One region of the Janthinobacterium sp. 1_2014MBL_MicDiv genome, then DNA from elsewhere that is predicted to be linked to it. Evidence: predicted binding sites of a transcription regulator. Region 1 holds the regulator's gene; the other holds the start of a gene.

Region 1 (4,418 bases):
CGCCACCATGGCCGCATCGACCTCGTCCAGGCTGGCCGGCTGCCAGCGCGGTGCATTGTCCTTGTCGACCACCAGCGCGCGCACGCCTTCGAGCACCTCGCCATGCGCAAAATTGTGGCGCACCTGCGTGCGCTCCATGCGCAGGCAATCGGCCACGCCCAGGTGTGCGCCGCGCTGCAGTAATTCCAGGGTGACCGACATCATCAGCGGCGAGCGCAAACGCATTGCCGCCAGCGCCTTGGCCGCGAACGCACTGTCATCCTGCGCCAGCGATGCCATGATGGCCGCCACGGAAGCGGCACTGAAATGGCGGTCCAGCGCCGTGCGCGCGGCCGCCAGCACAGAGACGCCAGCCTGCGCCTGGAATGGCGCCGCCAGGGCCTTGATGGCCACCGGCAAGCCTTCACCGGGCGTCGACTCGAACAGGGCCGCCAGCGCCTCCATGGCCGTCTCCGGCAGATACACATCGGCCAGCCCTGTATACAGCGCATCGGCCGCGCCGATGGTCAGGCCCGTCAAGCCCAGGTACAGACCCAGCTGGCCAGGCAGGCGCGACAGGAAATAGCTGCCGCCCACATCGGGGAACAGGCCAATATTGACTTCTGGCATGGCCATGCGCGTGCGGCCCGTCACGATGCGCAAGCGGTTGCCGGGGCCGGCCTGCGCCACGCCCATGCCGCCGCCCATCACCACGCCATCCATCACGGCGATATACGGTTTCGGATAGAAATGGATTAAATGATTTAAAGCATATTCTTCTGTAAAGAAATCTTCCAGCAATGCACTGCCACCCTGCGGCGTGGCCCGGCCCGCATCGTAAAAGAAGCGGATGTCGCCGCCGGCGCACAGGGCTTTTTCGCTGCTCGAGCGTATCACCACGGCGTCCACCTGCGGATCGTCGCGCCAGGCCAGCAAGGCGGCACTCATGGTGCGCACCATCTCCAGCGACAGGGAATTCAAGGCTTTCGGGCGGTCGAGCACGATGTGCGCGGTGCGGTTGCGGATGGAGGTGTGGACGAAGTCGCTCATGGCAGGCAGGCAAGAAGTGAAAGTGCCAACATTCTAGCGCCTGCAGGAGCAACCTTGCGTTCGGCCAGGCGATCCGTGCGCAAGGGTGACGGGCGCAAAAAAGGGCGCAAGATGTGCGCCCTTAGTTGATCACAACTGCGAGAAGCGGGTGGCCTTAGACGGCGACGACGGCTTCATCCTCTGAGTTGTCTGGCAGATGCTTGATCGCCTCTTTACCGTGCCCTTGCACTTTGCTTTTGTATTTCATCACTTGCCGGTCCAGCTTGTCGATCAGGGTATCGATCGCGGCATACAGGTCTTGCGCCAGGCTTTCCACATAGACGGTCTTGCCACTCAGACGCAGGTTGACTTCGGCCTTTTGACGCTTTTCTTTCTCTTTGAGGTTGTCCACGGTCAGAATCACGGCGATATCGATAACGTGATCGAAATGACGTTTCACGCGCTCCAGCTTCGTTTGTACGTATTCACGAATGGCTGGTGTCACTTCGAGATGATGTCCGCTGATGGTGAGATTCATACACACTCCTAAAGATGATCGGGTTCGTGCGGTATCCATCGTATCCGGCCCGCAGAGGAACCGAAAAAACTACAAGCACTTACGCAGACTCACTGGCGGAATTTTCAACGCTTCCCGGTATTTGGCAACAGTACGTCGCGCAATCACCATGCCTTGTTCTCCCAGCATGTCCGCAATCTTACTGTCGGATAAAGGATTTTTAGGGTCTTCTGCTCCTGTCAGTTGCACGATCAATGCCCGTATCGCCGTCGATGACGCTTCGCCCCCCGCTTCGGTGGCGACGTGGCTACCAAAGAAATATTTCAACTCGAACATGCCGTGCGGGGTCAGCATGTACTTTTGAGTTGTTACCCGCGAGATAGTACTCTCGTGTAAACCCAGTGTATCAGCTATTTCACGGAGCACAAGGGGGCGCATGGCAACGGCCCCATGCGAGAAAAAGTTCTTTTGTCTTTCTACTATCGCCTGCGCCACGCGCAGGATCGTGTCGAAGCGCTGGCGCATATTCTTGATCAGCCACTTGGCTTCCTGCAACTGTGCACCCATGGCGCCTTCGCCCTTGCCCTGCTTGAGCAGGTTGGCATACATGGCATTGACGCGCAGGCGCGGCATGACGTCATTGTTCAGCGTCACCTGCCAGCCATTGCGCGCGCGCTTGACAACCACGTCCGGCACCACGTAGTCGGAAACGTCGGAAGCGAACACGGCGCCCGGGTGCGGATTGCACAGGCGAATCACGGTCTGCGCCTCGCGCAAGTCTTCGTCGTCGCAATCGAGGGCTTTTTTCAGCTTGTTGAAATCGCGCTGGGCAAACCAGGCCAGGTGCTTTTCCACGATGACGATGGCCATGCGGCGCGTCACCAGGGCGATATGCGGCAAACGCTTGATTTGCAGCGCCAGGCATTCGGAGGCGTTGCGCGCCCCCACGCCTGGCGGATCGAAGCTTTGCAGCAGCGCCAGTGCCGTGCGCAGCTCGTCGGCGTCGATGTCCAGCTCCGCCGGCAGGCGCGCCAGGATGTCGTCGAGCGACTCTTCCAGGTAGCCATTGTCGTCGAGGGCGTCGATGATCAGCTCGACCAGCGCGCGGTCGCGCAATTCGAGCACCGTCACGCGCATCTGCTCCATCAGGTGTTCGCGCAAGGTGCAGTGATGGGCTTCGAGTTGCGGACGGGCATCTTCGTCGTCGGGCGCCTTGCCACGGCTCGCTTCGCTCCAGTCGCTGTCGCCGCCATCCATGGCGGCCGGACTCTCGCCCGCCTCGCCGTCAAACCCATCCGCTTCGGCCGGCGCGGCGGGCGCCTCCTGGCTCGGTGGCTGGGGCGGTGCCTCGGCCGGCGCGGCCGTCGAACTCAAGGCGCCATCGGACAGCAGGCGCAACGAGCGGTCGAGCGGATCGTCGAGACGCTCGAGCAGGGGATTGTCCGTCAACAGCTGCTCTAGCTCCTGGTGCAATTCCAGGGTAGACAATTGCAACAGGCGTATCGATTGCTGCAACTGCGGCGTCAGTGCCAAGTGCTGCGAGGTGCGCAGCTGCAATGATTGTTTCATTGGCTCACATGCGGAAGTGTTCGCCCAGATAGACCCGGCGTACCGACTCGTTCGCGATGATGTCGTCGGGGCGTCCCGACGCCAGCACCGAGCCCTGGTTGATGATGTAGGCACGGTCGCAGATACCCAGCGTCTCGCGTACATTATGGTCGGTGATCAGCACACCGATATTGCGCTCCTTCAAGAAACGCACGATGCGCTGGATTTCGATCACGGCGATCGGGTCGACGCCGGCGAACGGTTCGTCGAGCAGCACGAAACGCGGGTCCGTGGCCAGCGCACGGGCGATTTCCACGCGGCGGCGCTCGCCGCCCGACAGCGACAGGGCCTGGTTCTCGCGCAGCTTTTCAATCTGCAAGTCGGCCAGCAATTTATCCAGGCGCTCCTCGATCTCGGCCTTCGTCAACGGACGGCCTTCGACGGTCTGGATTTCCAGCACGGCGCGGATATTGTCTTCCACCGTCAGCTTGCGGAAAACGGACGCTTCCTGCGGCAGATAGGACAGGCCCATCTGCGCGCGGCGGTGGATCGGCAGCCTGGAAATATCCACGCCGCTGATATCGATGGTACCGCCATCCGACGGCACCAGGCCGACGATCATGTAGAACGAGGTGGTCTTGCCGGCGCCGTTCGGCCCCAGCAGACCCACCACTTCACCGCATTCGACTTGCAGCGAAACATCATGCACGACTTGCCGCTTGCCATAGGTCTTTTGCAGCCCGCGGACGATCAGGGTACTGCCGCAACGTGTATTTTCCATTATTTCTTTCCTGGCGCGGGCGCCGCCGGCGCTTTCTCCGCCGCGGGTGCCTTGGTCTTCGGCTGGATCACCATGCGCACGCTACCGGCGCCCGGGGCGCTGGTGCCGCTGTCACTGTTTTCCATCTTGAACACTTCGTTGCGGCTGTCATATGAAATGAAGGCGCCATTGGCCACATCGGTGATTTTCGTGCCTTCCAGGCGCGTCAGCTTGGCCTTGGAAAACAGTTTCACCACTTCCGTCTTGTTATCGTATTCCACGCGCTCCGCTTCGCCTTCGACCCACAGGTCGCCCGCGCCATCGCGCTTCTGGCGGAAGGTGGCCAGCTTGCCCGGATCGGCCCAGAAGGTGATGAACTGGTAGCCTTGCGGGTCTTCCGTGATCAGGGCCCGCCCCGCCTTCATGGTCAAGGTGCCCTTCACCAGCACCACGTCGCCCGTCAGAGTACGGACTTGCTTGATGTCATCCATCTGGCCGCGCTGGGCCGTGATGACGGCTTCCTTCTCGGAATCGGCCTTCTCGGCATGCGCCGCACCCATCACGCCCAGCGAGCAGACGGTCGAC
Region 2 (4,418 bases), 640 kb from region 1:
CGCGCAGCGGTTCGCGCCCCAGGCGTTCCAGGCTCAAGTCCTGGCGCAAGTCGGAAAACTTGTGCTCGAGCGCCTGCGCGCAGATGCCGGCCAGCTCGTCGGGATTGAGGAACAGGGCCGTCAGCTTTTGCCGCGACAGGGCTTTCAGCGAGCTTTCCAGCAGGTTTTCCGCCGCCGCGTTGGCATAGCCGATGCGGCCGTCGCCGTCGAGCAGGATCACGGCTGACGCGAGCAGATCGAGGCCGGCCAGGTGGGCCGGGCGGCTGGAGTGGGTGTCTGTAGTCATCGTCTCGTCATCGGATATTCGCGATCTCGCGTTTCAGGGCCTCGACGTTCTGCTGTGTCCGGCTAATGTTGTCCTTCAGTTGCGCCACCCGCTCCTGGTACTTGGCATAGTTGCGCTCATTGCCCTGGCGTTCCGGCTGGCCCTCGTTGAATTCCAGGCGCTGCGCCGCCAGTTTCTGCTCTTCGCTGCGTAATTCATCCTGCAAGATCTGGCGCCGGTCCAGGTCGCGCGCGCGCTGCTCGGCGCCATCGACCCGGGGAAACGCGCCGGCGGCGGGCGCCGGCGTGCCTGCCGCCTGGGTACTGGGTCGCGCGGGCGCGCCCGACGGGGGCGGCGTCTTGCGCGCCGGCGGCGCCGTGATGGCGCCCGGTAAATCGAGCAGCTGGCAACTGGCGTTGCGCCGCATATCCGTCAATTCCTTGTGGCCCTGGGCATCCGTGCACAGGAAAATCTGCCCATGCGCCTGGGCCGCGGCGCCCAGCAATCCGGCCATCAACGCCATTCTGTAATGCTTAGTCAATCTCTACTCCTGTCAGCTTGCATCGCATCGATGCTGGGCTGAATATACAACATCACACTGGCGCGCCGGATAAAAAAACGCGGGCAAGACCATCGCCTCACCCGCGTTTTTTATTCACTACCGGCAAGTTGCCGGCATGGCGCCATTACAGCGAGTAGTACATGTCGAACTCGGCAGGATGCGTGGTCATGCGCATGCGCTGTACGTCCTGCATTTTCAGTTCCAGGTAGGCATCGATCATCGAATCGCTGAAGACACCGCCACGGGTCAGGAACTCGCGGTCCTTGTCCAGGGCTTCCAGCGCTTCTTCCAGCGAGGCGCAAACGGTAGGGATCAGTGCATCTTCCTCTGGCGGCAGATGGTACAGATCTTTCGATGCGGCTTCGCCCGGATGGATCTTGTTGGCAACGCCGTCCAGGCCAGCCATCAGCAGTGCGGCGAAGCACAGGTACGGGTTCGCCAGTGGATCCGGGAAACGCGCTTCCACGCGACGGCCTTTTGGATTGGCCACGTGCGGGATACGGATCGAGGCGGAACGGTTTTTCGCCGAGTACGCCAGTTTCACCGGTGCTTCGTAGCCTGGTACCAGGCGCTTGTACGAGTTGGTGCCCGGATTGGTGATCGCGTTCAGTGCCTTGGCGTGCTTGATGATGCCGCCGATGTAGTACAGGGCGAAATCGGACAGGCCGGCATAGCCGTCACCGGCGAACAGGTTCTTGCCATCTTTCCATACGGATTGATGCACGTGCATGCCCGAGCCGTTGTCGCCAACGATAGGTTTCGGCATGAAGGTGGCGGTCTTGCCATAGCTGTGCGCCACGTTCCACACCACGTATTTCAGGTTTTGCGTCCAGTCGGCGCGCTCGACCAGGGTCGAGAACTTGGTGCCGATTTCATTCTGGCCCGCGCCAGCGACTTCGTGATGATGTACCTCAACCGGGATGCCCAGCGATTCCAGGATCAGGCACATTTCCGAACGCATGTCCTGGAAGCTGTCCACTGGCGGCACGGGGAAGTAGCCGCCCTTGACGGTAGGACGGTGGCCGCTGTTGCCGCCTTCGATGTCCTTGCCGGTCGACCACGAACCTTCGTCCGAACCGATCTTGACGAAGCAGCCCGACATGTCGATCTTCCAGCGCACGCTGTCGAAGATGAAGAATTCCGGCTCAGGGCCGAAGTAGGCGGTGTCGCCCATGCCCGACGATTTCAGGTAGGCTTCGGCGCGTTTCGCGATCGAGCGCGGGTCGCGGTCGTAGCCCTTGCCGTCCGACGGTTCGATCACGTCGCACTGCATGAACAGCGTCGTTTCTTCCATGAACGGGTCGATATTGGCGGTGTTTGGATCCGGCAGCAAGATCATGTCGGACGCTTCAATGCCTTTCCAGCCAGCGATCGAGGAGCCGTCGAAGGCATGGCCCGATTCGAATTTGTCCATGTCGAAGTGCGACACGGGAACCGTCACGTGCTGCTCTTTACCACGGGTATCGGCAAAGCGGAAATCAACGAATTTGACTTCGTTCTCTTCTACCATCTTCAAGACTTCTGCGGCTGTCATTGCCATGCGTATCTCCTAAATGAATGTGGGGTGAGCCGACCTTAATGCGTCCGGGCTGATGAAGCGAAGCAAACATTGCGTGCCACCAAAACTCATAGGGATCATAGCAGATTCCATGCCAGCTCCAGGAGCTCCTGGGTGTCGGCGGCAAAATCGCTGTCATCCCAGTGAAAGTTTTCATGGCGGCGATTTCCACGCAAGAACAGCCGCACATCAGGAATGCACTATACAAGTGCGAAAAACTAATAACGCACCATTATCGTGCATTTCCTTGCTTTTTTGAGAAAATGCCTCTTTATGGTGCGACGCGCATGCACCGCGTATTCCCGTTTGCGGGGCGCCGGTGGCGCACTATAATCGTTCATACCATTCCACCTTCATCGAGGACGCCATGACCACCGCCGCCGACATCCTGAGCACCGCCCGCAGCCGCGCCAATGAGGGTACGCCGTACGCCGGCGCCGTGACGCCGCAGGAAGCGTATGAATTGCTGCAACTCGATGCCAGCGTCAAGCTGATCGACGTGCGCACCAATGCCGAGCGCGACTGGGTCGGCCGGGTCGACATCGCCGATACCCAGCATGGTGCGGTGCAATGGGCCACTTATCCGGGCGGCGTGCCCAATCCCGACTTTCTCGCGCAACTGGCTGCCCAGGCCGGCAAAGACGAAGTACTGCTGTTCCTGTGCCGCTCCGGCGTGCGCTCGCGCCATGCGGCCAAGCTGGCCACCGAACACGGCTATGCGAATTGCTTCGACATCCTCGAAGGCTTCGAGGGCGACAAGGATGCCGACGGCCACCGCAAACAGATCGGTGGCTGGTGCAAGGCGGGCTTGCCGTGGCTGGGCGCCTGAGGTTTTAACGGTGCGGCTATTGCTCGGGCCTGACGGCGCGCTCCGGCGCTAAGCAGGAAACGCCCGCATCCAGCGCTCAGGCCGGCTCGCCCGCCTCCGCCGCGGCGGTCGGATGCTCGCCCATCAGGGTTTGAATCCGCTTGCGCACGAAATTGATGTGGCTGCGCAAGCCGTACAGGCCGTCCGCAAACGACAGCGGGATCGAAATCTGGTTGACCATTTCCTCGATCTGGTCGAGCCGCGTCAATTGCTCCGCATACACTGCAGCACGCCTATCTTCCGGCACGTCTTCCAGCGCCTGCTCGACCGTGCGCAGCTGGCCATACCAGCGGTACACGCGCGAGCGGATGCGCCACACATACAGCGGCGGCACGACGCGCGACAGGGGCAGGATCAGCGCGCCCAGCGCCACCACCAGCACCCACATGCGGTCGAAGAAATTGGCCAGCCAGAAACTCATATAGCGCTGCAGCACGGGCGCGCCATCCTTGTAGAATTTCAGCGCTTCCGGCGCGACGGGAATTTCCGTGTAGCGCGCGGACGGGAACTGCCCCTGCTGCTGGAACCAGCCCGTGCCGCCGTGGATGCCGGCCGCCGCCTGCACGAACAGGTCGATCAGGGCCGGATGCAAGTCTTCGCGCGCCACCAGCGTGGCGGTCGGCGCGATCAGGTGATAATCCTGCGCGGGAATGTTCTGCCCCAGGTCGACGATGCCACGCGGCAAGATGACGTGGGTCAGAAAGGGCAGGCGCCGCGTGTACGCCTCGGCTTGCGAAAAATCAAACAGCTTGATGCCCGGCGTTTGCAGCAGCATCTGGATCAGCGGCGCTTCCGGCGCCGAGCTGAACACGAGGCCGTCGATGCGCCCTTCCAGCAGCTCCACCGTGGCGGGCGTGTTTTGCAGGTCGCTTACCGTCAGCTCCGTTGCTTCTACGCCATTTACGGACAGCAATTGACGGAACAGGCTGGGCACGCCCGTGCCCTCCGGCCCCAGGTTGATCTTCATGCCTTTCAGTTGCGTCAGCTCCGTGACGGCCTTGTCTTCGCGCATGAACAGCCACACGGGTTCCGTAAACAGGCTGCCCAGCGAAATCAGGCCATGCCGTTCGGCATCGGCGTGCTCCGTCGAGCCGCTTTGCACGAAGGCGATATCGGTCTTGCCGCCATTTAAGCGCTGCAGGTTTTCCTGCGAGCCCAGCGATGG

The links. Region 1 encodes sigma-54, which starts transcription at its own class of promoters, with help from an activator protein. Its sites were predicted from a motif close to TGGCANGNAANCTGCTTT; they were not measured.
Region 2: glnA (type I glutamate--ammonia ligase) is a predicted target of sigma-54. The motif match lies at 2,465-2,482, and genes of this name have one in related genera.

What each region holds. Positions count from the first base shown of each region.
Region 1 covers NZ_CP011319.1:5,656,734-5,661,151, forward strand. Annotated here, with positions in the region: gene YQ44_RS24495 (enoyl-CoA hydratase/isomerase family protein) at 1-1,029, opposite strand, end outside; gene hpf (ribosome hibernation-promoting factor, HPF/YfiA family) at 1,184-1,546, opposite strand; gene YQ44_RS24505 (RNA polymerase factor sigma-54) at 1,616-3,094, opposite strand; gene lptB (LPS export ABC transporter ATP-binding protein) at 3,099-3,854, opposite strand; gene lptA (lipopolysaccharide transport periplasmic protein LptA) at 3,854-4,418, opposite strand, start outside.
Region 2 covers NZ_CP011319.1:5,014,430-5,018,847, forward strand. Annotated here, with positions in the region: gene glnL (nitrogen regulation protein NR(II)) at 1-286, opposite strand, end outside; gene YQ44_RS21615 (DUF4124 domain-containing protein) at 294-779, opposite strand; gene glnA (type I glutamate--ammonia ligase) at 952-2,367, opposite strand; gene YQ44_RS21625 (rhodanese-like domain-containing protein) at 2,753-3,214, shown strand; gene YQ44_RS21630 (TAXI family TRAP transporter solute-binding subunit) at 3,291-4,418, opposite strand, start outside.